Regions from separate parts of the Paenibacillus pseudetheri genome, predicted to be linked through region 2. Evidence: riboswitches for the same ligand, from Rfam matches in the RefSeq annotation. Region 2 holds a riboswitch; the other holds the start of a gene.
What was found. A riboswitch is a leader RNA that binds a small molecule or an ion and turns the genes downstream of it on or off. The one in region 2 is predicted to bind S-adenosylmethionine.
Positions count from the first base shown of each region.

Region 1: it holds a riboswitch for S-adenosylmethionine, as region 2 does, so the genes downstream of both, L1028_RS22170 (methionine ABC transporter ATP-binding protein) here and metA (homoserine O-acetyltransferase MetA) in region 2, are expected to answer to the same signal.

Region 1 is NZ_CAKMAB010000031.1:14,564-30,196, reverse strand. It holds gene L1028_RS22215 (transglutaminase domain-containing protein) at 1-821, shown strand, start outside; gene L1028_RS22210 (peptidoglycan D,D-transpeptidase FtsI family protein) at 1,088-3,163, shown strand; gene L1028_RS22205 (peptidoglycan D,D-transpeptidase FtsI family protein) at 3,190-5,295, shown strand; gene L1028_RS22200 (Cof-type HAD-IIB family hydrolase) at 5,373-6,128, shown strand; gene L1028_RS22195 (DUF456 domain-containing protein) at 6,165-6,650, shown strand; gene L1028_RS22190 (putative polysaccharide biosynthesis protein) at 6,678-8,306, shown strand; gene L1028_RS22185 (thioredoxin family protein) at 8,385-8,729, shown strand; gene L1028_RS22180 (COX15/CtaA family protein) at 8,820-9,803, shown strand; gene L1028_RS22175 (Cthe_2314 family HEPN domain-containing protein) at 9,901-10,635, shown strand; SAM riboswitch class I at 10,736-10,875, shown strand; gene L1028_RS22170 (methionine ABC transporter ATP-binding protein) at 10,976-11,992, shown strand; gene L1028_RS22165 (methionine ABC transporter permease) at 11,992-12,651, shown strand; gene L1028_RS22160 (MetQ/NlpA family ABC transporter substrate-binding protein) at 12,710-13,567, shown strand; gene L1028_RS22155 (NifU family protein) at 13,723-13,971, opposite strand; gene L1028_RS22150 (YuzB family protein) at 14,053-14,307, shown strand; gene L1028_RS22145 (NAD(P)/FAD-dependent oxidoreductase) at 14,376-15,437, opposite strand; gene mqnE (aminofutalosine synthase MqnE) at 15,487-15,633, opposite strand, start outside.
Region 2 is NZ_CAKMAB010000001.1:55,466-71,098, forward strand. It holds gene L1028_RS00215 (hypothetical protein) at 1-363, shown strand, start outside; gene L1028_RS00220 (NAD(P)/FAD-dependent oxidoreductase) at 449-1,672, opposite strand; gene L1028_RS00225 (spore coat protein) at 1,850-2,083, shown strand; gene L1028_RS00230 (spore coat protein) at 2,114-2,497, shown strand; gene L1028_RS00235 (Lrp/AsnC family transcriptional regulator) at 2,754-3,254, shown strand; gene L1028_RS00240 (aminotransferase class I/II-fold pyridoxal phosphate-dependent enzyme) at 3,268-4,488, shown strand; gene L1028_RS00245 (aspartyl-phosphate phosphatase Spo0E family protein) at 4,670-4,927, shown strand; gene L1028_RS00250 (cob(I)yrinic acid a,c-diamide adenosyltransferase) at 5,144-5,710, shown strand; gene L1028_RS00255 (RluA family pseudouridine synthase) at 5,712-6,695, shown strand; gene L1028_RS00260 (arsenate reductase family protein) at 6,882-7,256, shown strand; gene L1028_RS00265 (5'-3' exonuclease) at 7,522-8,448, shown strand; gene L1028_RS00270 (ROK family protein) at 8,717-9,598, shown strand; gene L1028_RS00275 (HRDC domain-containing protein) at 9,810-10,826, shown strand; gene corA (magnesium/cobalt transporter CorA) at 10,908-11,843, opposite strand; SAM riboswitch class I at 12,242-12,372, shown strand; gene metA (homoserine O-acetyltransferase MetA) at 12,487-13,407, shown strand; gene L1028_RS00290 (PLP-dependent transferase) at 13,444-14,616, shown strand; gene mqnC (cyclic dehypoxanthinyl futalosine synthase) at 14,883-15,633, shown strand, end outside.

The sequences.
Region 1 (15,633 bases), on a different contig from region 2:
TACTCCTGATTTCTTATCTGTTGATTCGTATGCTCTTAGGATTGTTATCCATGTTGCTTCCTTTTCCACAATTGCGGCGTACTAAGAAGTTTAAAGACAGAAAGATTACGCAGGTAAGCCGTATGGGAGGAGCAATAGTTGGATTAATTATCGGTTTAATGCGTAGTCTGGTAATTGTTCTTGCTCTTTTCATCTGTGTTGGATTAAATCCGGAGAGTGGATTTAGTCGTTATGTGGAGTCCTCTCCAATCTATAGTCAGAGTGCTGCTGCTGTATTTGAGCCTATTGTTGGTGAGACTGTGCAGAAGAAGCTTCCTATTCTGACGAAGACCGTTGCAGCAGAGATGAATGATATCCTTCGCAGAAAATATGAGGTTATCGATCATGAAATTCCTCAGGATATTATAGGAGCGGCAGAAGACATTGTTGGACAAGCGCAAGATGAAGAGAAAAAAGCGAGACTTCTCTATGATTGGGTAGGTACACGCGTGACTTACGATTATGCTAAAGCTGAGAATTATTTGCAAAACAGGGTCTGGCATGAACAGACACCACAGGATACATTCGACACTCGGCAAGGGGTGTGTATAGACTATGCCCGACTGTACGCTGTAATGGCTCGTTCACAGGGCTTGCAGGTACGGGTTGTAACAGGTCAGGGTTATGATGGACGTGGCGGGTATGGTGCACATGCTTGGAATGAAGTATATATAAGTGATCGGCAAGCTTGGATCCCGCTCGATCCGACTTGGGCTAGTAGTGGAGATTGGTTCAATCCGAAGGATTTTGATGAAACGCATATTAGGGAGAACGCCCTCTGAGTGAGGGCGCTGAACTCCTGGGGTGTGGTACAATAAACTCAAGTAACATCAGTTCTAACTTAAATGCGAGGGCATGCTCACAATAAGCAGCTAAGAACTCACCTTCACCATAAGAGTAATGTCTCAGGCAAAGGTATGTCAGACATTTTTTTAAAATATAAGAAAGTATAAGCACTATACTTTATGTCTTATATTTCTCGCTTAAACACTTACCGTCCTTATAAGGATGTTCAAGGCGTTTATGCTTGTAGAAGGAGAGAAAGCTGGTGAGTTTGTTTGGTAAGCAGCCCCCGCCTAAGGACGGGATATCTTCAAGAAATTCTGTAGGTCTGAGACTGAATATTTTTTTCTTCGGCACTTTTTTTATTTTTTGTATTATTATCGTACGTCTTGCAGGTTTACAGTTTACTGAGGGAGCTCTGTTGAGTGAAGAAGAAACGAGCCGGGAAACGAAAATTGTTCCGCTCACAGCGATGCGTGGGATTATTTTCGCTGCCGAAGGAGAGCAGATTGCCTATTCAACACCTACGGAGTCGCTTTACCTTACATTAACTAAAGATTATACAGCTAGAACGACAGATAAAGTAACGGGTGAGACCACACTTACGGAGAAGGCGAAGAACAACTCCGATATGCTTGCGGCAAGGCTTGCGGCTGATTTTGCTAAATATGGAGATCCGAATGCACCGAAGCTGACGCAGCAAGATATCTTGGATTCATTAGATTTAGATTTCAAAAAGTATTTAGGTTATGTGCCGCGACGGATCAAGACTGGATTAATTCCCGAGGAAATAGCCTATTTCATGGAGCATAAAGACAATTATCCGGGGCTAACGATCGTGGAGGAGAGTGTTCGTCACTACGATAAAGATACGGTAGCGGTACAGACAGTCGGCTTTGGAAAGCCGTTTAAATCGACTGAAGATATAGCGATGTATAAGAATGTCCGTAGTGAAATGAAAAAAGATTCTCCCCCTGGACTTATGTATAAAGCAGAAGAATATGTGGGGTTTGATGGTTTGGAAATGCAGTATCAACGAGAGCTACGAGGAGAAAATGGTTATCAGGTCATTTCGGTGACTCCTCAGAATATGGCTGAGAAGGTTGAACAGAACGTTGCTCCTGTAAAGGGTAATAATATTTGGATGACCATTAATAAGAAGATTCAGATGAAGACAGAACAGGCCATATTGGATCAGATTAAATGGCTACATACCAATGCAGTTCAAGGCGAGACGCATCCAGATGCTTTAACCGGATACGCCGTAGCAATGGAAGTGCAGACTGGAAATATTGTCGCCATGGCAAGCATGCCGGATTACGATTCAAATGTATGGACCAAAGACTCCTTACCAACACCTGTCTGGAATAAAATTATGAATAATCATCTAAACGGTACGATAACTTCGAATTCATCTGGTAGATCAGGTCATGACTTTAGTTCACTTGTGTTTATGGGATCTACGATCAAACCATTAAGTGTGTTAATTGGTTTAAATGAAGGTTTTTTTAATACCTCAACAACCTATTCAGATGTGGGCATTACTTATTTTGGTAAGGATAATAAATCATCCGTAAGAAATTCATCAGGTCACGTATACGGCCCGCTTGATCCAGCTAAGGCCATTAAGGAATCTTCTAACGTATTTATGATTGATATGGTGGGTAAGCAGCTCTACAAGAATTATCCGGGAGATAAAGGCATTGAGGTATGGGACAAATATATGAAAAAGTTCGGACTGGGTGTATCTACTAAAAGTGGTCTCCCAGGTGAATCACCAGGCCAGATTAACTATACTGATCTTAAGGCTGCAGGCAGCTCGCAGGCTGCACTTATCTATGCTTCTTTTGGCCAACAGGGCAGTTATACTACACTGCAGCTTGCCCAGTATGCTTCTACTCTTGCTAATGAAGGGGTGCGTATTAAGCCTCAACTTGTTAGTAAGATCACGGATGCACAAGGTAAGTTGGTTAAGGAATTTAAAAGAGAAGTGCTTAATACAGTAACGTTTGACAAATCCTACTGGAAAGAGATCAAACAGGGGATGAGCAGTAAAGTTAGTGCCTTTGATGATTTTCCTTATGATTTTGCACGTAAGACAGGTACCTCTGAAAAAACAGACAGAAAAAATATAAACCGCGATAATGGGGTGTTTATTGCCTTTGCTCCGCGAGAAAATCCGAAGCTGGCCGTAGCGGTTGTTATACCAGAAGGAGGCTTTGGCTCCAACAGCGCTGCTCCGGTGGCTCGTAAAATTTTTGACGCCTATGATTGGGAATATGGGCTCGATGGTGTGCCGAAAAAGAATGTTGCTCCTGCGTCAGACCCCGTTCAAGAATAATTAGAGAAAAAGGAGAGAAATAAACTGTGAGTTTTTTCCGTAAGCAGGCCTCACCTCCAGATGAGACCAACAGTAAAAGTTCCATAGGCCTGCGACTCAACGTGTTTTTCTTTAGCACGTTTGCTATATTTTGCGTAATTATTATACGCCTGGCTGTGTTGCAATTCGTGGAAGGACCAACTTTAACAGAAGTGGAGACAAGCAGAGATACCAAAAATGTACCCCTTGCATCCATGAGAGGTGTAATTTATGCTGCTGAAGGTGAGAAGTTAGCGTACTCTACGCCGGTTCAATCGCTGTATATTACACTCAATAAGGAGTATACCGCTAAGCAAACAGATAAAATGACCGGTAAAACTACCCTAACTCCAGAGGCTAAAGCCAAGTCAGATGCATTGGCAGCCAAGCTGGTAGCTGATTTCAATAAATATGGTGATCCAAAAGCTGAGAAGATGACAGAAGAAGATGTGATTGACGCACTGGATTTATATTTCCGGAAATCACTTGGCTTTATGGCACGGCGAATTAAGGCTGACCTGACTACTCAGGAAGTGGCCTATTTCATGGAACATAAGGGAGAATACCCAGGCCTTGAAATTGTCGAGGAAAGCATTCGTCATTACGATAAAGATACGGTTGCCGTACAGACGATAGGTTATATCAAGCCTTTTAAATCAGCAAACAGCCTTAATATTTATAAGAATATCTTAAATGCTATGAAGAACAATCCGGAGCCAGGACTAACTTACAAGGACGACGAATTTGTCGGATTTGACGGCCTGGAGCTGCAGTATCAGAGAGAGCTTCGGGGACAAAACGGCTATCAGGAAATCTCCGTCAATCCACAGAACATGGCAGAGAAAGTCGAACGTGTAGTCCCTCCTGTCAAAGGCAATGACGTCTGGACAACCATTAATAAGAACATTCAGATGAAGACAGAGCAGGCGATTATGGATCAGATTAAGTGGCTGCATTCCAATCCTGTACAGGGTAAAACGCATCCTAATGCTTTAACTGGTTACGCTGTAGCGATGGAAGTCGATACGGGGAATATCGTCAGTATGGCGAGTATGCCGGACTACGATACGAATATTTGGACATCGGGATCCTTATCCACAGATGTCTGGAACAGTATTATGGACAACTATCAGAACGGTACCATTAATCCGATTTCTTCAGGGACGTCAGGTAATGGACTTAGGTCTGTACTGCTACTAGGTTCAACGATTAAACCTTTGAGCGTACTCGTGGGTTTGAATGAAGGTCTCTTTACAACCTCAACTTACTATTCGGATAGAGGTTTCGCGGCTTTTGGTAAAGCAGGTCATGAAACCAAGGTAAGAAACTCTGGAGGACACGTATACGGTTCTATGGATCCAGCAAGAGCGATTGAGAAATCCTCGAATGCGTTCATGGTGGACATGATCGGTAAACGATTGTATGACAAATACAAAAGTAAAGGCGTAGATATCTGGGATAAGTATATGAAAGAGTTTGGCCTTGGTGTATCCACGGGAAGTGGTCTGCCAAATGAATTCTTAGGACAGATTAACTATACCAATATAGAGGCTGCGGGTAGTGCACAAGCGGCACTTGTTTATGCTTCTTTCGGCCAACAAGGTAGTTATACGGTGTTGCAGCTTGCCCAATACGTAGCTACACTTGCTAATGAAGGACAGCGGATCAAACCTCAGCTAGTTAGCAAGATTACAGATGCTGACGGAAAAGTAGTCAACGAGTTCGGTCGTGAGGTCATAGATGAAGTAACAGCCTTCGATAAATCCTACTGGAAAGAAATTCAACAGGGTATGCGAAGTGAAGTTAGTGCTTTCTCTGATTTTCCTTATGATTTTGCTCGTAAGACGGGAACATCCCAACAAGTGGCAAAGGGCCAAATACGCGATAATGGTGTATTTATTGCCTATGCCCCACGAAATAATCCTAAGCTGGCAGTAGCCGTAGTCATTCCAGAAGGGGGCTTTGGTTCCCAGAGTGCTGCGCCGGTCGCACGCAAAATTTTTGATGCTTATGATTGGGAATATGGACTTGATGGCGTTCCGAAGAAGAGTCTACAGTCAGGTAATAATACGAATGATCCTGCGAATGAAGGAACAACTACAGGTACTCAGTAACTTTGACTCTAAGGTGAATAATGATTAAAAAATAAACAGCTGCTCTATTGAGAGCATAAAAGAATGGAGGGGTGGCAATGACTGCCAAATACCGCCTGCTTGCTTTGGATATGGATGGAACCCTACTGAATGATGAACAGATTATTACACCTACAACGGTGAAATGGCTTCAAAAGGCGGTCGACGCAGGCGTTCACGTCTGTCTGTCGACGGGCCGGGCTTTTACAAGTGCATTTCCATATGCTGAGCAGCTTGGACTAGTAACACCTATGATTACTGTGAACGGTAGTGAGGTATGGCGAGCGCCACATGAAATTTATCGGCGATCCTTGATGGACCCTATGCTGGTACAACAAATGTATGAACTTGCTAAAGAAGATGACATTTGGTTCTGGGCCTATTCTACAGAAAAAGTCCACAAACAGGATAACTGGGATGGGGATGTAACGGGCAGAGAATGGCTTAAATTCGGTTATCACACCGAAGATGATGATCTTCGTCATAAGCTGCTGCTTCGTCTTCAAGATATGGGTGGATTGGAGATTACGAACTCCTCTCCACATAACCTGGAGATTAACCCTCTAGGAGTGAATAAAGCAGCCGGAATCATGGAAGTCTGTAAGCTGCTAGGACTAGACATGTCCCAAGTTATAGCGGTTGGTGACAGCCTCAACGACCTTGCAGCGATTCAGCAGTCAGGGCTTGGGGTTGCCATGGGCAACGCTCAGGAGACGGTTAAAGAAGAGGCTGACGCTGTGGTGGCTTCTAATAATAATGATGGAATTGCAGAAGTCATTCAAAAATATATTTTTAATAAAGCTATTGCGAAGTGAATCCATAGAGCATATTTGCTATTAGGAGGTTAAGTATTGACGATCCTGGGTTGGATTCTTATTATTGCTTTATTTGCCGTAGGGCTAGCCGGGGCTGTGTATCCTATACTGCCGGGTGCACTTGCGATTTATCTTGCTTTTTTCGTATATGGCTGGTTCTTTTCTTTCGAGCCTTTTGGTGTTTGGTTCTGGATCATTCAAACGCTGATCGTTGCAGTTCTATTTATTGCTGATTACGTTGTAGGAGCGTGGGGCGTTAAGAAATTTGGCGGCTCGCGTTCATCGATTATCGGGAGTACAATCGGGCTAATCATTGGTCCTTTTGTAATCCCAGCCTTTGGACTTATTATCGGTCCGTTTCTGGGTGCCTTTATAGGAGAATTGATCGTGGGTTCTTCCCCAGCTAAAGCTGCCAAAGTAAGTGTAGGATCAATACTTGGGTTGTTTAGTAGTACTGTTGTCAAAATTGTGCTACAAATTATTATGGTCGTCCTCTTTTTTATATGGGTCGTCCGGTTTTAATTTTAACAGTGAAGAAGGGGAAATGGTTTGTCCAAGAAAGAGTCTTTCGTAAAAGGCACGCTTATCCTTGCTGCTGCAGCGTTGGTGGCAAGGGTACTCGGGCTTGTTCAGCGGGTGCCGCTGGATCATATTTTTGATGATGTGGGGAGAGCATCATTTGGGGTATCGAACAATATCTATTTAATGCTGCTCACCGTGGCTACAGCAGGTATTCCAAGTACGCTCAGTAAAATGGTCTCCGAGCGGTACGCTCTGAATCGTCCTGAAGAGGCGAGACAGGTGTATCATGCAGCATTGCTATTTTCAGTAGCAGCAGGGGTAATCATGACGGCCTTGCTGTACATAGGCGCTCCGTTCTATGCGACACATATTGCTGATGTACCAGAATCAGCGATGGCAGTTAGGGCTATTGCACCTGCGCTTTTACTTTTTCCGGCAATTGCCATGATGCGTGGATATTTTCAAGGGCGCAACAATATGATGGCTGGTGGTATTTCACAGATTGTAGAGCAGTTCGCTCGCGTACTAGTCGCTATTTTACTAGCTTATATTCTATTACAGCAGGGATATAACAATACAACTATCGCTGCAGGAGCATCCTTCGGTAGCGTAATTGGTAGTATTGCAGCATTTGGCGTCATGATTTATTTTGCAATCAAGCTGCGCCGAGAGGATAAACAGCAGGGATTAAATTACGATACTACTCAAAAATTGCCGATTTGGGGAATTTACAAGGATATTTTCACACTATCGATTCCGATTGTGCTCTCTTCACTTACGATTCCCGTAGTGAATGTGATTGATACTTCTTTGGCTGTTCCACTGCTTATCGATCAGATGGGTAGAGAGAGTGCAACAGCAGCTTTGGGTATACTAACCACGCGTGCTCAAAGTGTGGCCGGAATTCCGCCAGTACTAGCCATTGCGCTAGGTACCTCGCTGATTCCAATCATTTCTGCTGCCTATGCCCGTCGTGATGAGGTGCACTTGAAGAAGCAAATTACACTTGCTTTGCGGATTTCTATCCTGACAGGGATGCCAATTGTGTTGGCGCTTGTGGCTGCAGCCTATTCTGTGAATGGGTTACTGTTCAGTAGCTTGGACGGAAGTGGAATTGTGGCGATGCTTACGATTGGAACGATCTTTCAGATCACCATGATGACGACGAACTCAATTTTGCTCGGTATGGGCAAATCACGTATTTCAATGTATTATGTGCTAGTGGGTATTATTGTTAAATTAGTCGCAAGCTTCTTACTAAGTAAAGTATTTGGGATTTATGGGATTATCGGCGCAACAGCACTTTGTTTCGTTGTCATTACTATTCTTAACTTACGGATGCTGAAATCCATTGTATCTTTCGAAATTATGGGTAAACGGTGGGGAGGCTTCGCAATTTCGGTTCTTGTGTCCGGTGGTATTGGTTTTGGTTTGAACCAAGCTGGAATTCTGTTAACAGATCTAATGCCTGCACGTCTGGCGTTTCTGATCACTTGTCTTGTTGTAGGGGCCGCAGTTGTTGTTATTTATCTGGTCATGCTTATTGTACTGGGTGTGCTTACTAAACAGGAAATCTCCAGTTATCCGCGTGCATTGCAAAAATTGTTGAATCCGCTGATGAAATTACAGCCTGCGCGTGTTCGTATGAGAGAATAAGTTTGACTTCTGCATGACATTTTGCTTCACTTAAAGAATAGAAATTTGACAGATATGGAAGAAAGGACTGAACAAGCTATGGACAAAATTAGTTCTCCTGCTGAATTTCAGGTAGCCATTCAATCTCCTCGATTAACTGTAACCATCTTCAAGGCGGACTGGTGCTCGGATTGTAAATTTATCGATCCTTTTATTCCTGAGGTAGAGCAAGCCTATGCAGATCGTCTAACGCTGGTCGAGGTTGACGTTGATGCTGTGGGTGACGTTAGTCAGGAACAAAATATTATGGGGATTCCAAGCTTTGTCGCGTATTCCGATGGACGTGAATTGGTTAGATTCGTTAATAAATTACGTAAATCCCGCGAGGAAATTGAGAATTTCCTGGATAAAGCGGTTCAAGTGCATCAAAGCCTTCAACAGTAATTCCGGAAAACCACCGCTTTCGCCTGTTTGAGCAAAAGCGGTGGTTTTTTTAAAATGCTTCTTCATTACTAAAAACTGCGGGTGATATTTTTGACGACAAATCAGTTGAAATGGCTTAGTTATCTTACTTGCCTTATCATGTTCCTCGCGGTATTAGGAGGAGCGGTTGTAACGAAGACTGGATCGGGATTGGAATGTGGAAATGAATGGCCGCTCTGTCATGGGAAATTGATTCCGGCCTATACTGTAGGTTCGATGATTGAATACACCCATCGCTTGTTTAGTGGATTGGCGGGGTTATTGTCACTTGCCTCGATGATTGCTTTTTGGCGATATGCTCGAAATCGGCGGGATTTGTTAGTATATGCATTTATGACGTTGCTGTTTGTAATTGTACAAGGTGGTATGGGAGCGCTTGCAGTAATTAAATCCCAGTCTGCTGCTGTAATGGCATTACATATGGGCTTTTCCTTGATCGCTTTTTCAAGCTCTCTGATGTTGGCTCTCGGAACCAAAAGGCGACATGAGGCAGGCGAATACGAACATAAGATGGAGATTCAGAAGAAGCCCGTCAGCAAGGCTTTCCGCAATTTAACCTGTTTTACGGCCTTATATTCCTATATTGTCGTTTATATTGGAGCCTTTGTTAGTCATACGGATTCACGCGGGGGATGCTCTGGCTGGCCGCTTTGTAACGGTGAATGGGTTCCGGAGCTTTCCGGGGGAGTAGGAATTGTTTTTACACATCGGATTGCGGCTTTGATCTTATTTATTCTTACTGCGGTGCTCGGACATCTAGCTTTTTGGAAACATAAGGATTATCCAGAGCTAAGAGCTCTTGGCGTTGCTGCTGTTCTGCTATGCTTAATGCAGGTGTTTAGTGGAGCTGCTGTTGTTTACACACTAGATAATGAAAGATTGTACATATTTGCTGCCTTGGCTCATATTTTGTTGATTGCTTGCTTGTTTGGCGTTCTATGCTATATGAGTGTAAGAGTTTGGCAGCTGAGTAGCGCGAGAAATGCCGAGTTTGAAAATAAAGCCAATAACTCAATGGTTCCACCCCCTTGGTAGAAAGTTCCCTCCGTGGATAGAGTCGCTTTACCTGCGGAATAATAAAATGGAAATCGGTATATCGTGGTGCTGGACAAAACTTTAGGAGGGCTGGGATATGCTGCGGGTTATACTTGGAGAGCCGCCTCGAAAGAACAGCGGTGTATTGGCTGATGCGATGGAGAACATGGCCACTTTTGCAGCCTTACTGCGCAAGGAAATGAACGCCCATGAGGATAATGACCATGAATACCGCAAGCTGGAGATTTGGACACGTGGACTGATCTCCTCATTGGATGAATTGGAGCAAAGCTGGTTCGCAGCTGCTTTTTACCGGAAATCGGTAATCGCAGGGTTTATGGACGATATGTCACCAGTGGAACAAGGCGATTATGCGCGTTATGTTTATTTTTATAAAGATGGATTTATTCGTGTGTTCTCTCTTCTCGACAAGCTTGGAACGGTGCTGAATCATTTTTATGACCTCAAAACTTCCAAATTAAAAACGCACTTTTCTTATTTTACAGTGCTGCGTCAACTTCAGTTGTTGAATGTGCATCCTGCATTAGCGGATCAACTGGAACAGATCAAGAACTCTTATCGTGATCCACTGGAGAATCTACGCAAGCGCAGAAATGCTGAAATTCATTATATGAATTCCGAAATGCAGGATGATTTATGGCAGCGACATCAAGGTCTGCATGACAAAATTCAGCTTGAGGATTTAGATAGCCATCTTGAGGATTTGAAGCAGTCCCTTGAAATGAACTGTAAAACATTAATCGCGGCATTCAGCTATAGCAATGAACAGCTGCGTAAGGAAATTAGCAAGCCAAAGAGCGTACAATCCTAAGCGTTCAAGATATTTCCTTTTGACAAAAAACGAGAAACTAACTATACTTATGCTTGCATTAAAGTCTGTACGAATTCAAACATAAAATTTCATACTCTATATCTTATCGAGAGTGGCGGAGGGATAGGCCCGATGAAGCCCGGCAACCGATTTGTATACAGCGCGATTAGCGTTATGTACAAATGTCATGGTGCTAATTCCTACAATGACGCAAGGTTTGTGGTCGTTGGCAGATGAGAAGGCATTGTCTAAATAAACACACAGAGCCTCTTGCGATCTGCATCGATCGTCGGAGGTTTTTTTGTATGGAATAAGTGAAATATAAAGGGGGCGACGAGCGTTGATTAATTTAAAAGGAATAACAAAGGTATATGGAAAAGGCAACCATGCGGCTACAGCACTTTCCGGATTGAATTTATCTATCGAAAAAGGTGAAATATTCGGAGTCATTGGCCATTCTGGAGCGGGGAAAAGTACATTGATCCGTTGCATTAATCTGTTGGAGCGTCCGACAGAAGGGGAAGTTTGGGTAGATGGCATTGAACTAACCAAGCTTACTCAAGGCCAGCTGCAGGAACAGCGGCGCAAAATTGGGATGATTTTTCAACATTTCAATCTGCTATCTTCTGCGACGGTGTACGATAACATTGCTTTTCCTCTGCGACTCATAGGTACCTCGAGAGCAGATATTGATACTAAAGTGAAAGATTTGCTTGCCTTAGTGGGGCTTGAAGAACACCGGGATAAATATCCCTCCCAATTATCAGGAGGACAAAAGCAACGGGTTGGCATCGCACGGGCACTTGCCAGCGACCCTGATGTGCTGTTGTGTGACGAAGCAACCTCTGCGCTTGACCCACAAACGACAGACTCTATTCTTAAGCTATTGCTCGATATTAATAAACGATTCCATCTGACCATTGTGCTGATCACACACGAAATGCATGTGATTCAGAGCATCTGTGACCGTGTTGCGGTCATTCATGGTGGTGGTATCGTTGAGCAAGGTAAAGTTACGGAGGTATTCCTGAAGCCGCAGCATGAGGTCACTCGCGATTTCATTCGCAGTGAATCACAGAATGAGGGCCCCCTTCGTATGGCGCTTGACGCTGCTGCTGGGGACAACTCTCAGGCCGTCAAAATTACTTTTTTCGGAGAGAAGACCTACGGTTCTGCACTTTCCAATGTAGTACGTGAGACGGGTGTAAGCTTTGCCATTCTGCATGGTACCATCTCAACGATTAAAGATGTACCTTATGGACAAATGATCGTTCGATTCGAAGGGCCGGCTGAAGCGATCGCTGTGACGATATCCGAACTAACCGCTCAAGGCCTTGAAGTGGAGGTGATTTCGTAATGAATTTCGCAGATTTAAACTGGCAAGAAATGATGGATGCTACAGTTGCAACTCTGAAAATGATAGTATTTTCCGGATTGTTCACAATTATTCTCGGTTTACCACTCGGAATTCTATTGTATTTATGCGAAAGATCGAATAGTATTGTAATCAGAGTAATTTACTCGGTCTTATCATTACTTGTAAATATCCTACGTTCCGTACCGTTTATTATTTTGATGGTGGCTTTAATTCCTATTACCAAAGAAATTGTCGGAACTTCTATCGGTGTCCTTGGAACGATACCGCCACTTGTAATTGGAGCAGCTCCATTCTTTGCTCGATTGGTGGAGACGGCGCTAAGGGAAGTGGATCGCGGAGTAATCGAAGCGGCGCAAGGAATGGGAGCATCAACGAATCAGATCGTTATGCGCGTTCTTTTGCCAGAGGCTCGTCCAGGTCTGCTCGCTGGAGTTACGATCACACTTGTCACACTGGTCTCCTATACTGCAATGGCTGGCCAAGTTGGGGGCGGCGGACTTGGTGATCTAGCGATTCGTTACGGTTATCTCCGCTATGAGACGGAAATTATGATTATTTCCATAACGTTTATTGTAATACTGGTGCAATTGCTGCAAATGGTCGGTGATCGACTCGTAAAATATTACACACGGAAATAAGGTACATCCACATATAGTCTTATTCATACAAATACCAAAGAAAAGAAGGGGATTTAAAATGAAAAAATTGCTACTTACTTTTTTTAGTCTGACACTGGTTGTGGTGCTAGCTGCTTGCGGCAATAACAATAATGCTTCTAACTCAGCTGCCACTAATGCACCAGTTAAAGGTACTGCAACTGAGACAACTACAGAACCAGTGAAATTGGTAGTCGGTGCTTCACCTGTTCCACACGCTGAGATTCTAAAAGCTATTGCTCCATTGCTTGAAGCGCAAGGAATTACTCTTGAAATTAAAGAATTCACTGACTATATTCAACCGAACGTACAGCTTGATGAGAAGCAGCTAGATGCTAACTTCTTCCAACACCAACCTTATCTTGATGACCAAAATAAAAATAATAAAACAGACCTGATCTCCGTTGCATCTGTTCACGTTGAGCCTTTTGGAGCTTATTCCAAAAAAATAAAATCGATCGATGAGTTGGCTGACGGTGCGAAAGTTGCCATTCCGAACGATGCTACTAACGGTGGTCGTGCGCTAATCCTACTAGCGAAAAATGGTCTGATTACATTGAAAGATGATACAAACATTGCTTCAACGAAAGCAGATATCATTGAAAACAAGAAAAATATTAAAATCATTGAGTTGGAAGCGGCTATGCTCCCACGTCAACTAGATGAGGTAGACCTTGCTTTGATCAACACCAACTTTGCACTAGACGCTGGTCTTGTGCCAACCAAAGATGCTTTGTTCATCGAGGGTACAGATTCCCCTTATGCTAACATCCTGGTAGCTCGCCCTGACAATAAAGATTCCGATGCAATCAAAAAGCTGGTAGCTGCTCTGAATTCTCCAGAAGCTAAAGCTTTTATTGAAGAGAAGTACGAAGGTGCGATCATTCCAGCATTTTAAGTAGTGAAGCTTATCTAATCGCTAATTACAGCATAGAACCCGCATGCCATTAGGCTGCGGGTTCTATGCTGTATGTTGTGGGAAGAGGTTAAATCCTCTATAATAAGAAAATCCCGATCTCCTGAAGAGGGGATCGGGAATGATATTGAATGGGATTAGAATACTTGCATAACTTCTTGCACGCCTTCTACTTCTTCAAGAAGGGCGCGTTCAATCCCGGCTTTCAAGGTGATCGTGGAGCTTGGGCAGCTGCCGCAGGCACCCATAAGTTTCAACTTAACGATGCCGTCTTCTACATCGACCAGTTCAACGTCGCCGCCATCGCGCTGCAGGAACGGACGAAGTTTATCCAGCACTTCTAATACTTCATCATACATTTCGGTGCTTTGTGCATTCTCACTCATTTCTCAATCACTCCTTTCGTAAGTTCATTATAGTACAAAAAGTTAAAAAATAAAATGGTTAGGCGGAATAGGGAGATCATCATGAGACCAATTATTGAATTTTGTGCCAGTAACATGGGACACGGAACAGATAAGCTAATGCATAAGCTGGAAGAAAATCCAGATTACGATGTGATCGAATACGGATGCCTGAACAATTGTGGGGAATGTTATTTAACTCCGTTTGCCATGGTTGAAGGGGACATCGTTGCGGCAGATACTGTTGACGAGCTAGAAGAGAAAATTAATGCTAAAATCAAAGAGCTAGAGGCTTGGTTCAATATAGACCTTGACTAAATGCTTTTTGTGGAAAATAAAGGGCTGCTCTTTTCCATTATTAATACGGAAAAGAGCAGCCCTTAGGTTTATCCTAAAGTGCGTTTTGACATCCAGAGCACCCCGCTCTTAAGGATACGGGGAACCCGTCCTTTGACGGAGCGTTGGCCCATCAGACCAAATCCAGCTTTCTTGCCTAGTGAGCCTAAGGTACCCTTCAGACGAATAGAATGAAGCTTAGGAGTCTCACCGCGCCACATGGCTTGTATTACCTGAGCAACCTGCTCACCTTGCGCTCCTGCTGCTTGTGCGCTTGGAGCGAATGGCAGGCTGGCGCAGTCGCCAATTACATACACTTCTGGATAATCAGGTATACGATAATACTCATCCAGTATGATCCGTCCTCCGCGATCCTTCGGGACTGTTAATTCCTGAACAACCTTTACGGGTTGAATCCCTGCGGTCCATACCGTAACATCTGAAAGAATTTCCTCTGCACCGTTAAAAAGCGCATCTTTCTCTACATGGGATACAGAGACACGTCCAAGTGTCTGTACTTGATGGTGGTGAAACCATTCCTCCACATACTGTGACAGCTTCGCAGGAAAGGCAGACAAGACACGTTCACCACGATCCAGAATAGAAATATTAAGATCTGGTCGGCTCTCCCGAAGCTCTGCCGCCAATTCCACTCCACTTAGTCCACCGCCAACAATGTTTATTGTTCCATAGGGCTTCACATCGTTTAAGCGTTGATAAGTTTCGCGTGTTCCTGCAAAGGTCTGGATACTGCAAGTATATTGATCAGCTCCAGGGATGTTATGGTAATTGTCGGTACAGCCTAACGCAATGGCTAGTATGTCGTAAGACACAGTCTCGTCAGGCTCCATTGTAACGATTCTACTCTCCAAATCAATGAAACTCACCTCACCGTAACGGATAGTGAGACGGGGATGAACCGGAAACTGGATCCGCAAGTGATAGTCAGTTACTGTACCTGCGGCAAGCGCATAATATTCCGTTTTGATTCCTTGATAAGGCATTCGGTCAATTAAGATAATTTCAATATCCTGAGGAAGGTGATTATTGAGCAATTCTTGAATTAGGGCCAAGCCGCCATAGCCGCCGCCCAGAACGAGTAGTGTTCTCATGCTGACCGAACTTCCTTTCCAATATAGGATAACGGATCTAGGTAGTCTTTTATTCGTATACCTTTATCGCATTGTAGAACGTGTCGCGTTCTACTGGAATTCGTCCAGCACCTTTCACTAACCAGATCAATTCATCGCGAGTGAGGCCTTCAGGTGTTAAGGCACCAGCCGCATGGCTAATGCGTTCTTTAAGAAT
Region 2 (15,633 bases):
ATTAACGATGATGATCTTTGGGGAGACGTCGACAAAGACAGTGTAGTTCCTATCTACAATACGCTTAATCAATTCGGTGACGATTATGATTTGAATAAGTATGAAGAGCGTGTATCGGGCATCTTAGCGATTCAGGAAGAAGCTCCGGAATGTACACAATGCCATGAGTTAACTATCCTTGCTGGTAAACAGCTTGTTAGCAACTTCGAGCCATCTGCACCGGCTACACTAGGTGGACCTGTATTAACATCTCCATTCTCCCTTAATGTGTATGTGTGCCCGTCTTGTTTCCATGTACAGCACAGTCTAGCACAGGAAGACCGTATTCAGCTCGTACGTAATCTGAGTACCGATAAAGCATAAGTATCCTCATAAAAAAGCTTAGTCCTCTTATTAACCAAAAGAGAACTAAGCTTTTTTTAAAACCTCAATACAGCCTATCCATATTCTAAGAAGGAGAAGGTTTAGCTGATCGTGTCAATGAGAATAGATCAAGCTCCGGCCGATGTTTACCTGCAATCGTATCTGTTAATAACTCCGCAGCAATCATACTATACACCGTCCCATTGCCCCCATAACCCTCTATGAAGTAGCAATGAGGGAACTTGGGATGAGGGCCGATATAAGGAAGCCCATCACGCGTAGAGCCGAATACAGCCCCCCAGGAGTATTCTATCTCGATGCCTTTAATTTCAGGAAACAATGCTTCCAGCTCTTCCAATAACCTTTGACTCTGTGAAACCACTCTGATTTCACGGCGCTCTGGATCCGTCAACGGTTCATCTTTACCTCCTGCAATAAAACGTCCCTCTGGGGTGGTACGAAAATATAAATACGGACGGGCGGTTTCCCATAATAGGCTGCGTTCATGCCATTTCGGAAATTCCTTCAGAGGTTTGGTCATTATCGCATACGTATTCATTAACTCGGCGCCCCGGTCTTTTTTTAATTTCTGCGTTTCGTACCCCATTGCAAAAATGACATTTTTAGCAATAATGCGCCCCTTCCCAGTGTGGCAAATCACGCCATCGGCCGTAAACTCATAGTGTTTAGCTTCACTTTCCTCATAGACGCGTACGCCATTGGATGCTGCCTTGGCGATCAATCCATGCAATGTCCGAAAAGGATTCGTTTCAGCGTCACCACGCGAATACAGCCCAGCTGATTTTCTGAAAGAGTACAATGAAGCAATTTTATCATCTTCCCAGAATTCAGAATCGAAGCCGTTGGCTACGAGATTCTCGTATTCTTCCCGTAAAGCAGGCACGTCTGCTGGTGTACTTGCATATAAGAGACTGCTGCGCGGAATGATTTGAGGATCGATATCGAGCTTGCCTGGCAGATCCAGAATGTTCCTAACTCCGGCTTGGCATAACTGGTAAAAGAGCAGGCCATTCTTTTTCCCAAAAGTGTTCATACATGAGGTTAATGATTTATCGTTAAAAATTTGCAGCAATCCCGTATTGGCATGCGAGCTGCCGCTTCCTACCCGTCTTTTTTCGATCAGAACAGCCTCAGCTCCGCTTAATGATAAGCGATAGGATGCCATTGCTCCACCCATTCCAGCGCCGACAACCAGGCAATCACAGTGAACGATATCCTCTAGCGGAGGATAAGTCGGGGGATTCTGTAAAGTGCTTGACCAGGGTGTGTTTCCACTATTTAAATCCATGAATTGTTCGCTCCTTCATTCGTGCCGTGATTTAGTATTGGCGGCAATTTATTGTCTCATTCGTAGGTATGTTCTTATTTTTGTCATATCTATCAAGTACCTTTGGGCAAATAAATGAACTACTTTGGCGGCATACTAAAGCCTGTTTGAATCAATTACAAGGAGGGACTACAACACATGCAATCAACTCAAATGCAGGCGTTAAGTGGAAAAGAACTGGAATATATCGCTGATTCCATCGCCAATGAGGACTTGCTTCTCAAACAATGTGCAGCTACAGCAGCAACAACACAGAATGAGCAGGTTCGTCAAATTTGTATGCAGCATATGCAAAATCACACAAAGCACATGACTGAGCTCACTCAGTTAATCCAGCAACATCAACAATATGCGCCAACAAGCCCACAATAATTTCCATACTAATCCTAAGGAGGTTTTTAAATGAACGCGCAAAATTCAGCAGCATTTATGCCGGATGAAGATTTAATGAACACCATTTTGTGTGATCTGAAGCGGACGGTTCGGGAATATGCTACGGCAGCAACAGAATCGGCATGTCCAGCTGTTCGCCGGGTATTTAACACCATGACCATGGATACTCTTCAACTTCAAGGTGATTTGTATACGCATATGTCTCAAATGAATATGTATCCTGCACCTGCAAAAGCATTGCGTCAGGATGTGGACAAACAGCTTCAGACCGCACAGCAAATGCAGCAGCAAACAGGGCAATTTGTTCAACAAAAAACAGGGCAATTTGGCTCCTCCGCTCAGAATGCTCATATTACGGCTAATGGACAGCATCAGCCTTCTCATTTAATGTAACCATACTGGTTAGCAAATGAAGTATTCTACCTCGTTACCTTAAGAATGACGCCTGTTTATACCGGAGACTTCGGTATTAACGGGCGTTTTTTGTATATATACCCATTTAGCTGAGAAAACATAGTCTTCTATAGGAATTCATATGGGGTTATTTTGTTTGCAGAGATGCTCAATTCGTGTCATATTAGTATTAAACTCTTTTCGCGGGCGACGCATGAATGCGCAACGTCATTTGCGAACTATCCGGAGGGAAGGCATGAAGGAAATGAATGAACTAAAGAGGAAAGTGCTGGAACTGCTTAAAGAGGATGCCAGAAGATCTACTTCACTCTTAGCTACGCTACTAGGCGCGGAAGAAGAAGACGTAAAGACGGCAATTGGGCAATTAGAGAAAGATCACGTAATTGTTAAGTATGCAGCTGTTGTTAACTGGGATAAAGTGGATGATGAGAAGGTAACTGCGCTGATTGAAGTGCAGATTACACCCGAACGGGGTCGCGGCTTTGAAGGAATTGCGGAAAGAATCTACCTGTATCCACAAGTGAAATCCGTGTATCTGATGTCCGGTGCTTACGATCTCCTGGTAGAAGTGGAAGGCAGAAACTTACGTGAAGTGGCCAATTTTGTTTCCGAGAAGCTGTCTCCAATTGATTCAGTACTCTCAACTAAAACGAACTTTACCCTTAAAAAATACAAACAGGATGGGATCATCTTCGAGGAGCATGAGGAAGACAACCGTCTGATGATCTCTCCATAAAGGAAGTAATCATATGATCACGAATAAAACGCAACTAACTGGAGAAGACAGCAAATCAATGAATTCTTATTTAGCTCCGCTAGTACAGCAAATTCAGCCTTCGGGTATTCGTAAGTTTTTTGATCTGGCTGCAGGCAGCAAAGATATCATATCACTTGGAGTTGGGGAGCCTGATTTTAAGACCCCGTGGCATGTCAGAGAAGCTTGTGTCTATTCGCTGGAAAGAGGGTTTACAGGCTATACATCCAATGCGGGTATGCCTGAGCTACGGGAGGGAATTGCGAACTATTTGCACACCCGTTTTGCAGTGGATTATGATCCTGCCAATCAGATTATAGCAACGGTCGGCGGAAGCGAGGCCATTGATCTTGCTTTGCGTGCTTTGGTCACGCCGGGAGATGAGATTCTCATACCGGAACCTTGCTATATTTCCTATTCGCCTATAACAGCTATTGGTGGAGGAATTCCTGTAGGGATCGAAACGGTTGGAGAGAATAACTTTAAGCTTACGGCAGAAAGCTTGGAAGCGAAGATCACACCACGATCCAAAGTTCTGATTCTGTGTTATCCAAGTAACCCTACGGGAAGCGTGATGACCCGTGAGGATTGGGAGCCGATCGCCAAGGTAGTAGCGAAACATGATCTTATTGTAATTTCAGATGAGATTTATGCTGAATTGTCATATGGAATGAATCACGTCAGCTTTGCTTCATTGCCAGGTATGATGGACCGTACGATTCTGGTCAGTGGTTTCTCCAAAGCTTTTGCGATGACTGGTTGGAGAATGGGTTATGCTTGTGGTCACCCTGATTTAATCTCCGCAATGCTTAAGATTCACCAGTACACTGTGATGTGTGCTCCTTCTATGGGTCAGGTGGCTGCACTTGAGGCACTGACCAATGGGATGGAAGAGAAGGATCGTATGGTTGATTCTTATAACCAACGGCGGAGGCTAATTGTTAAAGGTTTACGTGATGCAGGGCTGGAGTGCCATGAACCACAAGGTGCATTTTATGCTTTTCCAAGCGTGCGCAAAACGGGACTGACATCTGATCAATTTGCACAACGATTATTGCTTGAATATAAGGTGGCAGCTGTACCTGGAAGTGTCTTTGGTTTAGGTGGTGAAGGTTACTTACGCTGCTCCTATGCTACATCAGTATCTCAACTGAATGAAGCTATAGAACGCATTGGTGCTTTTGTCACACAATTGGAACGAGAGAGAATGGAATAGAGAAAATTGGACTATAGCCTATCCTATAATCCTATGGTATTATTTTACTTTGAGAGTAATTAACCCCTATAATAGAACTAACAAGGATGTATTTTACTCTGAAATTAAGCGTTGCTTTGAAGTTGCTTTTATTACTTTAATGATATTTTGTGGCACGCGCTCAATAATACTTTTAGGAGGGATGATTGTGCTTAGTGCCGATTATTACTTACCTTCCTATGGAGGGCAATGTTTTTCTGGAAATGGGAAACTGTCCCCCAAGGGTGATGCTTCTGCTCGCATACTCTCTCTGGAAGATGAAATTAGAATACTCCGTAGCAAAATGGAGCAGCTTTTTTTACAGGAAAAATCATTCACTTCAGATAATGTGATTGAAATTAGCAGTTTACTGGATCTCAAGATAAATGAATACATGAAGGGGCGTCCAGCTGGGAAATAACGTCGCTACATGCTGTTGAAGAGGACCCTACGGTCCTCTTTTTGTTGTTCCTTTTGAGCTCGTACACATCGAATATTGCAGTCTAATTGGAGGCGAAACTTATTTTTGGAGAAAATGAGGTAGGGATGATAAACTATACTCTTCATTTGCCATTTTTATATAAGAAAGCTTAAACTAGCATTATGTGATTTGAAGAATGGATAGGAGGAGTAAGCCATGGTGATCTATACACGCACGGGTGATGCGGGTCAAACTTCAGTGATTGGCGGCCGGGTTGGTAAGGACGATGTCCGAGTTGAAGCCTACGGAACGATCGATGAACTGAATTGCTTTATAGGTCAGGCAAGGAGCCTGATGGAGGACGATCAGTTTGATGATGTACGCGAGCAGCTGCTGGAGATTCAGCATGAGCTATTCGATTGCGGAACCGATCTGGCTTTTATTAAGCTAGGTGATGGTGGTCAATATATGGTAACAAGTGAGATGGCTAAACGGTTGGAGGGCTGGATTGATGAACTTCAAGCAGAGAATCCACCACTAGAAAAATTCATCCTCCCTGGGGGCAGTCCATTGGCTTCGGTTCTACATGTGTGCCGTACGGTTTGCCGCCGGGCGGAACGCCGGGCAGTTACACTTGGACGAAATGCAGACATTAATCCGGAAGCGGTTATTTATTTGAACCGGTTATCCGATTATTTCTTTGCGCTGGCTAGGACGGCTAATACACGGGCAGGGATTACTGATGTAGAATACATTCGCAGTAAAAAGGTGTTCCGAGACTAATATGACTAGCTATTATTCACCAATTACTTACATTATACCGCCAGAAGAGGATGACTGGTTGCTGAAGACGATCCTGCATAAACGGATGGATGTCTCACGTAAATTGTTGTCACGCCTTAAGCAAACAGAACAAGGGATTACATTAAATGGAGAACGTGTTTATATCAGCGTACATGTTAAGGCAGGCGATATTGTACAGATTCGCATGGAAACAGAGACTTCGGATGATATTTTACCGCAGCCGATTCCCTTTGAAATTCTATTTGAAGATGAGCATCTGCTCGTAGTAAACAAGGCAGCGGGGATCATCGTGCATCCCACACACGGACATTACACTGATACGCTGGCTAACGGAGTAGTTCATTATTGGGCGCAAAAAAATGAACGTTTCCGCTTTCGACCCGTCCATCGTCTGGACCAGGAAACCTCCGGTGTGTTAGTCATCGCCAAGAATCCATATAGCCATCAGCATATTTCTGAGCAGATGATTGCGGGTACAGTGGACAAACGTTATGCTGCATTTGTTCATGGGGCTCCTGTGGAGCCTTTCGGCGATATCGACGGACCTATTGACCGTGATCCTGAGGAGCCGCATCGGCGTATCGTGACACCGGATGGTTATCCTTCTCTGACTCGGTATGAGGTTAAAACCGTATACGCACAAGGTTCAAAAGTTGAACTGAAGCTGGAGAGTGGTCGTACTCATCAGATTCGGGTCCATATGACCTCTATCGGCTGTCCTTTGATTGGTGACAGCATGTATCGTCATGAGCTGTATAATCTACCGGAATTGACTTTAACTCAAAGTGAACAGTTAGAGTCCGTTACAGCACTAGATGCCTCCATACCGCGTCAAGCACTGCACGCGGTGCGTCTGACGTTCAAGCATCCGGTGCTGCTGCAGGAAATGATCTTTGAAGCTCCATTGCCTCCTGATATGGCGGCTTTGGAGGAGATACTGGAGCAAGGACCGATAGCGAAATAGTGATAAAATTATCTTAGTGATGTTAAGCGGAGAGGGCGAATTAGTTCTGGAGAAACGGAGTGTTCGCCTTTATCCTCGGATTTCATCTGCAAAAAGCGGACTAATCAAGAAACCTGAGGATAACAGCGATCGGAAGAATAATTCGCCAGCACAGCGCACTCATCACTACCATTAAAGGAGCACAACATGAGCAAACTAAAAGTATATCAATATCCAAAATGCAGCACCTGCCGCAGCGCAGTAAAATGGCTACAAGCTCAAGGTCATGAGCTAGAGCTTCAGCACATCGCAGAACAGCCGCCCACCGTTGAGGAGCTGCGTGAATTGCTGGCCAATAGCGGACTTGAACTGAAAAAGTTTTTTAATACAAGTGGTGAAGTCTATAAAGCATTAGGTCTTAAGGACAAAATGATACAGCTTAGTGAGCAGGAGAAGCTTGAGCTGCTAGCGAGCCATGGCATGCTAAATAAACGTCCGATAGTCACTGATGGCGTTAAAGTTACGGTAGGCTTCAAAGAAGATCAATATGCTGAAGCTTGGACTAATACTTCCAAGGCATAAATCCGTAAAGGGGATGTTCCAACAGTCATTTCATGGGTGTTGGGACATCCTAATTCTCGACTTTATGTCCATTGTGCGGCCATGCTTCTCATTTTGAGAGCCATGGTTTTTTTATGTTAATTCAAAGGATAAGAATAAGCTCCAATATGTGTAACTTTATGATCCCTTATCAGATCAAGTGTTTTCTGATAGAATACTCTTTGTGCAATAGCATGGACAAGCGCTTAATAACAATACAACGAACGATTAAGGGAGAGGTTTATACATGAGAGCAGAAACAACGGGCCGTGTAATGCTTGTAGATGGAATGGCTCTGCTGTTCCGGGCCTTTTATGCGACCTCTTATGGAGGATATATCCGCAAGACAAAAGCTGGATTGCCGACGAATGCGGTGTATGGTTTTTTGCAGTATTTTTTCGATGCAGTAAGCACCTTTGAGCCTTCTCACGTCGTATGCTGCTGGGATATGGGCAAAGGAACGTTCCGCACCGAGAAATACGATGGGTACAAATCGAATCGGATTGAAGCGCCATTAGAGCTGATTCCACAGTTCGATCTAGTAAAAGATGTAGTAGCTGAGCTAGGTGTGCCGAATATCGGACTTGCAGGCTATGAAGCGGATGATTGCATTGGTACGCTGGCTTCTTGTTACAGTGAAAACTCTGAGGTGTATATTTTGACGGGTGACCATGATATGCTTCAGCTCATTGATGAGAACGTAAAGGTCGTCATTATGAAAAAGGGACGCTCTAACTATAAAGTGTATGACCTTGCAGAATTGCTGGAGGAAAAGGGTCTAACCCCTAGACAGGTGATTGACTTGAAAGGCTTTATGGGCGATACCAGTGATAATTATCCCGGCGTAAAAGGGATTGGTGAGAAGACTGCGCTGAAGCTGCTGACCGAATACAGTACAGTTGAAGGTGTAATTGAGAATCTGCATCTGCTCCCTAAAGGTGTGCGTACCAAAATCGAAGCAGATCTGGATATGCTGCATTTATCGCGAGAGCTAGCTGAAATCCGTTGCGATGTACCAGTGGTCTGCGAGCTGACAGAAGCCTTGTGGCAACTACAGCGGGAAACAGCTGCGCGCAAATTTCAGGAACTAGAGTTCGGCAGCTTGATGCATTTGATTGCTGAGGTGCAAGACGAACGGGGAATTGTACAGATTGAGTTAGGCGATTTGGGTTAAGATCAGACACCCTTCATGCAAAGATGCATGGAGGGTGTTTTGTAAAACTATAAGAACGTATAAGTTTCGCACTATACATTATCCTTATATTTCTCTCTTAAACGTTACCGTCCTTATAAGGACGCCAAAGGCGTTTATACTTGTTGTGATTGTGATAGCGCTTCATTCAACGTATAATTAGGGCTGGTGATTGCTTTTTTTAATGCTATTATTTATTTATGGATGGGTAGCGTATCAACTTCTAACTAGAGAAAGGGAGATAATTGCTGTGAAGCTATTGGGAGCGATTGAAGCAGGCGGAACAAAGTTTGTATGTGGGATTGGTTATGAGGACGGTACCATTGTTGACCGAGTTAGCTTTCCAACAACGACACCGGAAGAAACGATGGGACTAGTAATAGACTATTTTAAAGAGAAGAATGTAGAAGCATTCGGAATCGGATCTTTTGGACCGATTGATCCCGTACTGGACAGCCCTACTTATGGTTACATAACAACGACACCAAAACCTCACTGGGGACAATATAATCTGGTAGGCACAATGGCTGAGCAATTTAACGTTCCGATCGGCTTTGACACGGATGTGAATGGAGCAGCGCTTGCGGAGAGTAAATGGGGAGCGGCTAAAGGTCTGGACAGCTGTCTTTATATTACAGTTGGGACAGGCATTGGAGCAGGAGCGGTTGTTGGCGGCCAGATGGTCCATGGATTGTCACATCCTGAGATGGGACATATTCTAGTCCGTAGACATCCAGAGGATACGTTTGAGGGTTACTGTCCTTATCATGGCGATTGTCTTGAAGGATTAGCCGCAGGTCCGGGGATCGGCAAACGCTGGGGACAACCGGCAGGAGAGCTGCCAGTGGACCATCCGGCATGGGAGATGGAAGCTCACTATCTTGCACATGCACTCATGAACTATGTGCTGATTCTGTCTCCTCAAAAAATCGTAATGGGCGGTGGTGTTATGAAGCAAAGCCACCTGTTCCCTTTAATTCGTACTAAGCTGCAAGAGTTATTGAGCGGATATGTTCAGCATCCATCGCTTAATGTCGACATCGATAATTATGTTGTCTCACCAGATCTTGGAGACAATGCAGGACTTGCTGGAGCGATTGGATTGGCTACATTAGCTCTAGCTAGAAACTAGTATAAAAAGGCATTGACTGTTCGGTAATATATGGTATTCTAGGATTTAACAGTATAGCATTTAATGAGGGAGCACCTCTTTCGCGTTTATCGTGAGAGAGGTGCTTTTTTTGCGTTCGGGGTCTGATTGAGAAAGGATTTGCTCGCTCCGAAGGAGGCTCTTCCCGGGAGGTTACTTTGCTTGCTGTAAGTTGAGAAAGGTAGGGATGAATATGCAAATTGTATTTATGAACCGTTTATCCAGAATATCTGGAGTGGATCAAGAGATGTATGCCCAGCTGTGGATTGGAGAGGAAGAGGGGATCTGGAGTTTGGGCTGGCGTGATTTTTCAGGTGGGGAGAATTACATCGAGAATTTGTGGTATGAAGGTGGTTCATGGAATGAAATGCTCTGTGTATACAGGCATGAGCTGGCAGTGAAGATGGGAGATGGCTATCGACCCTTAATCGACGGGATATTCCACGAGGAGGATAGTCTTACTGGACGTAATCAGGAGCAGCTGAAGCTTCAATATTACAGTGAATATTATGGGAATGAAGCCATTTATGAAGAGTTATGTGCTTGGCGCCGTGGTAAGGCTTCGAGTGAACGGAAGGCGCCCTATATTCTCGCCAGCAATCGTCTGTTGCGCTTGTTAAGTACATTTCTACCGCATACGCCAGAGGAACTGATGCAAATTCCGGGTGTAGGAGAAGGCAAGGTAGCGCAGTTTGGGGCCGATTGGCTGGCTATAACTACTGCGGTGGCAAGGGAACATTCCTTTCCTCTAAGTTGGGTGTATGAAGTAATTGAAGAGGAGTCTTTCGTATCTTGGCTTTATAAACAAAAAGAGGTCAAATATAAAAAGCAGCTAGAACGACTGCGCTTGCGGAGGATTTTGCTACAGGGGATCGAGAATGGATTGGGCTTGGAACAACTTAAGGTGAATAGTGGAGTGAACCGGCGTGAACTGATTGAAGCGGTAGAGGAACTAGAAAGAGAAGGTTATTCCGTCGAAAAGCTGATCCATGTAGAGCTTAGCAATATGCCGCAGAATGAGCAGGAAGCGATTTGGAATGCTTATGTGGAGCTAGGGGATCTTTTCTTAAAACCGGTGCTACATAAGGTGTATGGTGACGATTTTTCCGCTGCTGAAGGATTGGATATTTATTATGAGCGTCTGCGATTGATCCGCATCCGTTTCCGTCGGGAGCAAACGCATAAAGTGGGCATGGCGACCAGTTTCTAAATTTATGCATACCAAAAGACGAAGGCTTCCTTATACCTTACGGTTACAGGGCCTTCGTCTTGCTTATTCGTCCGATTCGTTTCATAGCCATTCCTTCTTGCGGAAAACATACAGCATCCCACAGCCTAAGGTCAGCATGACGCCTATAACGCCATAATAGCCATATTTCGTATGAAGCTCGGGCATATGATCAAAGTTCATACCGTAGATTCCGGTAATTACGGTCAGGGGCATGAATATGGTTGTGATCGCAGTAAACACTCTCATAATTTCATTCGCTCGGTTGGCGATACTGGATTGGTATGCCTCTCGTAAGTTGCCCATGAGATCGCGATACGTCTCAAAGGTTTCAGATATTTTAACCGCATTTTCATAAATGTCGCTAAAATATTTCTGCAGCTGATCATCAATCAGACGGAGGTCTTTTTTGTTTAGGGTATTGATCACTTCTTTTTGTGGTCCCAGCATTTTTTTTAACCATAAAATTTCACTTCGCAGACCGATAATTTCACTGAGATGTGACTTCTTGGTATGCATGAGGATATCTTCTTCCAGCTTCTCAATCCGAGCTTCAATCCGGTCGCCGACGGAGAAATAGTTATCTACGACAAGGTCAATAAGTAAGTAGAGGAACATATCTGGTTCACTTACTTCTTGCTCCCAGAGCATAGGCTTCAGGATTCGTAGTTCATTGATCTTTTGTTTCGTGACAGTGATGATGTAATGTCTTCCAAGGAATACATTGAGCGCCCGCAGGAAAATTTCTTCATCATCAAAGCGGATGCTATTTACAACTATAAAGTAGTGACTTTCGTATATTTCGATCTTCGGACGCTGATCCTCTTCGCTAAGGCAATCCTCAACAGCAAGATCATGTAGGTTGAACAAAGGCTGAAGCAGCTCCAAATCCTCTACATCGGCGTCAATCCAATAGAACCCTTCTGTTGGGGGTGTTAGTGTTTCATCAATTTCATCAATAGGTGTAAAAACCCCTGCATTTACCAGCCGGATTTTCATCTGATTTCACTCCTCCTATCCCCAGGTCTTCACCAGGGACTGCTAAATTAAGCACAGAGAAAAAAATCAGCTTGGCCGGCGTTACAATCAATACATAGGGCCAAATGACGTTTCGAGGGCATGAAGAAGAACTGCTCCCGCCGCCGGCAAGCTGATGATTATCCTGTGTGGTTGCTCATTCTGTACACATATTTGCGAGCTCGGGTCGCCTTCCATTCTTCTTCTCACCTCTTCTTTTCGTTCAGGTATGAAATACTTGTCTAGTATAACAACGGAGTATGCCTCTTTCAAGCAAATTTATTGTGATTTTGAGGCTTCTTCAGCATTGTATGGACTTGACGAAAAGGAGGTTCATGATTTAAAGTTAATTTTAAAGTAATTTAATTGAATACAGCTAAATCTTATCAAGAGCAGGTGGAGGGACTAGCCCTATGAAACCCGGCAACCGGCGTGTAAACGCACGGTGCTAATTCTTGCGGAATTTCTGCAGACGTTTAATCGTCTTCAGGAACATTCTGGCAGATGAGAGAGGCGCATATGACTGTAGATATGACCTTTCTCGATTTCCGAGGAAGGTCTTTTTATTGTTCAGCAAGCCGCAGTGCGGCAAAACAACTAAATTCAGCTAAGGAGTGGAAAGACAATGCCAATTAAAATTCCCGACAGTTTACCGGCGAAAGAAGTATTATCCGGAGAAAATATTTTTGTGATGGACGAAAGTCAGGCTTTCCATCAGGATATCCGTCCACTACGGATTGCTATTCTGAACCTCATGCCGACTAAAGAGACGACAGAGACTCAATTGCTGCGTTTAATTGGAAATTCGCCACTACAAGTTGATGTTACTTTACTGCATCCACGTTCCCATATTTCCAAGAATACTTCTGCTGAACATTTGAAGAGCTTTTACAAAACCTTTGACGAGATCAGCCACCGCCGTTTGGATGGTTTAATCGTTACAGGTGCTCCTGTAGAACAAATGGAGTTCGAGGAAGTATCGTATTGGGAAGAACTGAAAGAGATTTTTGAATGGAGCAAGGACAATGTGACTTCAACCATGCATATTTGTTGGGCGGCACAGGCAGGCTTATATCATCATTTTGGTGTTCGTAAAGTGGCATTGCCTGAGAAATGCTTTGGCGTCTTCCCGCATACGATTAATCAAAATAACATTAAACTGCTGCGCGGCTTTGACGAGGTATTCCATGTACCACACTCTCGTCATACCGATGTCTCTCGTGAAGATATTGAGAATAATCCAGATCTGCAGATTCTGGCGGAATCCGAAGAAGCTGGTATGTATCTAGTGGCTACAAACGACGGTAAACAAATATTTGTGACCGGACATTCCGAATATGATCCTCTATCCTTGAAATGGGAATTTGACCGTGATGTGACTAGAGGGATGGAGATGGCTTTGCCGAAACATTACTTCCCTAAAGATGATCCAGAACGTACACCTCCAGCAGTGTGGCGCGCGCATGCCAATTTATTATTCTCTAACTGGCTCAATTACTATGTATATCAAGAAACGCCTTATGATATCGACCCGATTGTTTATTAAAAACAGCGCTACAATATAAATTAGGAGGCATTAATCATGGATGACAAACTTAGGATTGAAAGTAGACTGGCTCAAATAGGTTCTCAAGAAGATCCAGCCACAGGAGCAATTAATTTTCCGATCTATAATGCAACGGCATTTCGTCATCCAAAACTCGGTCAGAGCACAGGGTTTGATTATAGCCGCACCAAAAGTCCGACCCGTTCAGTGCTTGAGAATGCAGCTGCGGAACTGGAATCCGGAGATGCAGGATTTGCTTGTAGCTCAGGGATGGCAGCAATACAAACGGTGCTTACCTTGTTCGCTCAAGGCGATCATCTGATCGTTTCGCTGGATCTTTACGGCGGTACCTATCGTTTGTTGGAACGGATTATGTCCAAGTTTGGAATCACTGCTTCTTATGTAGACACGAATGATTTGGATGCACTGGAAGCTTCGCGTCGTCCAAATACGAAAGCTGTATTTATTGAAACGCCAACGAACCCACTTATGATGATCACGGATATTGAAGCTGTGTGCAGTTGGGCACGTCACCATGGGTTACTTAGCATTGTAGATAATACGCTGCTGACTCCATTCTTCCAACGGCCTATAGAATTAGGTGCGGATATTGTAGTTCATAGCGCAACTAAGTATTTGGGTGGTCATAATGATGTACTGGCAGGCCTAATTGTATCCAAAGGTGTAGAATTATCAGCTGAATTAGCTATTCTGCATAACTCTATTGGCGCCGTGCTCGGACCAACAGACAGTTATCAGTTGATGAGAGGCTTGAAGACATTGGCGCTGCGTATGGAACGTCACGAGAGCAATGCACTAGCGATTGCCCATTACTTACTAGAGCATCCAGCGATTGCGGAAGTGTTCCATCCAGGATTGCCCGATCATCCAGGGCATGAAATCCAGAATCGCCAATCTTCAGGCAATACCGGTATTTTTTCTTTCAAATTAAAAGATGCCAGATACGTGGAGCCGCTTCTTCGTCATATTCGTCTTATTGCATTCGCAGAGAGCCTGGGCGGCGTAGAGTCACTTATGACTTATCCGGCTGTACAAACGCACGCTGATATTCCTGTGGAGATTCGAAATGCTGTGGGTGTAGATGATTGTTTGCTACGCTTCTCCGTCGGTATTGAACATGCAGAGGATTTGATTGCTGATCTTGGCCAGGCACTAGAGGCCGCTAGGGCAGAAATTGAGTCTTTGTAACAGGAAGATATGTTCAATCGAGCGTTAGTGGAGAAATAGAGTATAACTAGCAGTATCGCTTAGTGCGATGCTGCTTTTCTTCTGGATGGGATTTTGCGAAGAATGTAAAAGCATTTTTCAAGCTGTTCAGATTGTGATACGATGAGGAAATGAACTGTTCATTAGTATGAGAAAGGGTTGTCGTCTTAAAAGGAGACAACGTTTTTTCTTCCTGTTATTTTGTGATTCTACCATACCCCTAAGGGTTTAAAAGGAGGATGCGAACGATGAGTGCGATAGATCTTATTTTGGACAAAGCCCTACGGGGTGAACGTCTCCAATTGGAAGATACCATCCGACTGTTCGAGAGCAACGAAATTGAGAAAATGGGTGCAGCTGCAAACACCATAATGCAACGCTGGCATCCAGAGCCGATGGCCACGTTTGTAATTGGTCGTAATATTAACTATACGAATGTATGTGATGTCTACTGTCGTTTCTGCGCATTTTATCGCAGACCGGGCTCTGACGAGGGTTATGTACTGCCGGATGAGACGATTTACCAAAAAATCGCTGAGACTATCGCTGTAAATGGTACGGAAATACTGATGCAAGGCGGTACGAACCCAAATCTTCCTTTCAGCTATTATACCGATATACTTCGCGGAATTAAGCAACGTTTTCCTGAGATTACAATGCATTCCTTCTCTCCTGCTGAGATTATGAAGATGAAAGAAGTATCTGGATTATCGCTCGAGGAAGTTGTGCGTGAAATCCATGCTGCTGGTCTGGATTCTTTACCAGGTGGAGGAGCGGAAATTCTCGATGACCGTACACGCCGCAAGATCAGTCGTCTTAAGGGCTCATGGCGCGAGTGGATGGACGTAATGCAGACAGCACATAAGATCGGGATGAATACAACAGCTACGATGGTCATTGGACTTGGTGAGAGTATGGAAGAGCGGGCACTGCACTTACTTCGTGTGCGTGAGGCTCAGGACGAGTGTATTGCCAACAAATATGATTCAGAGGGTTTCT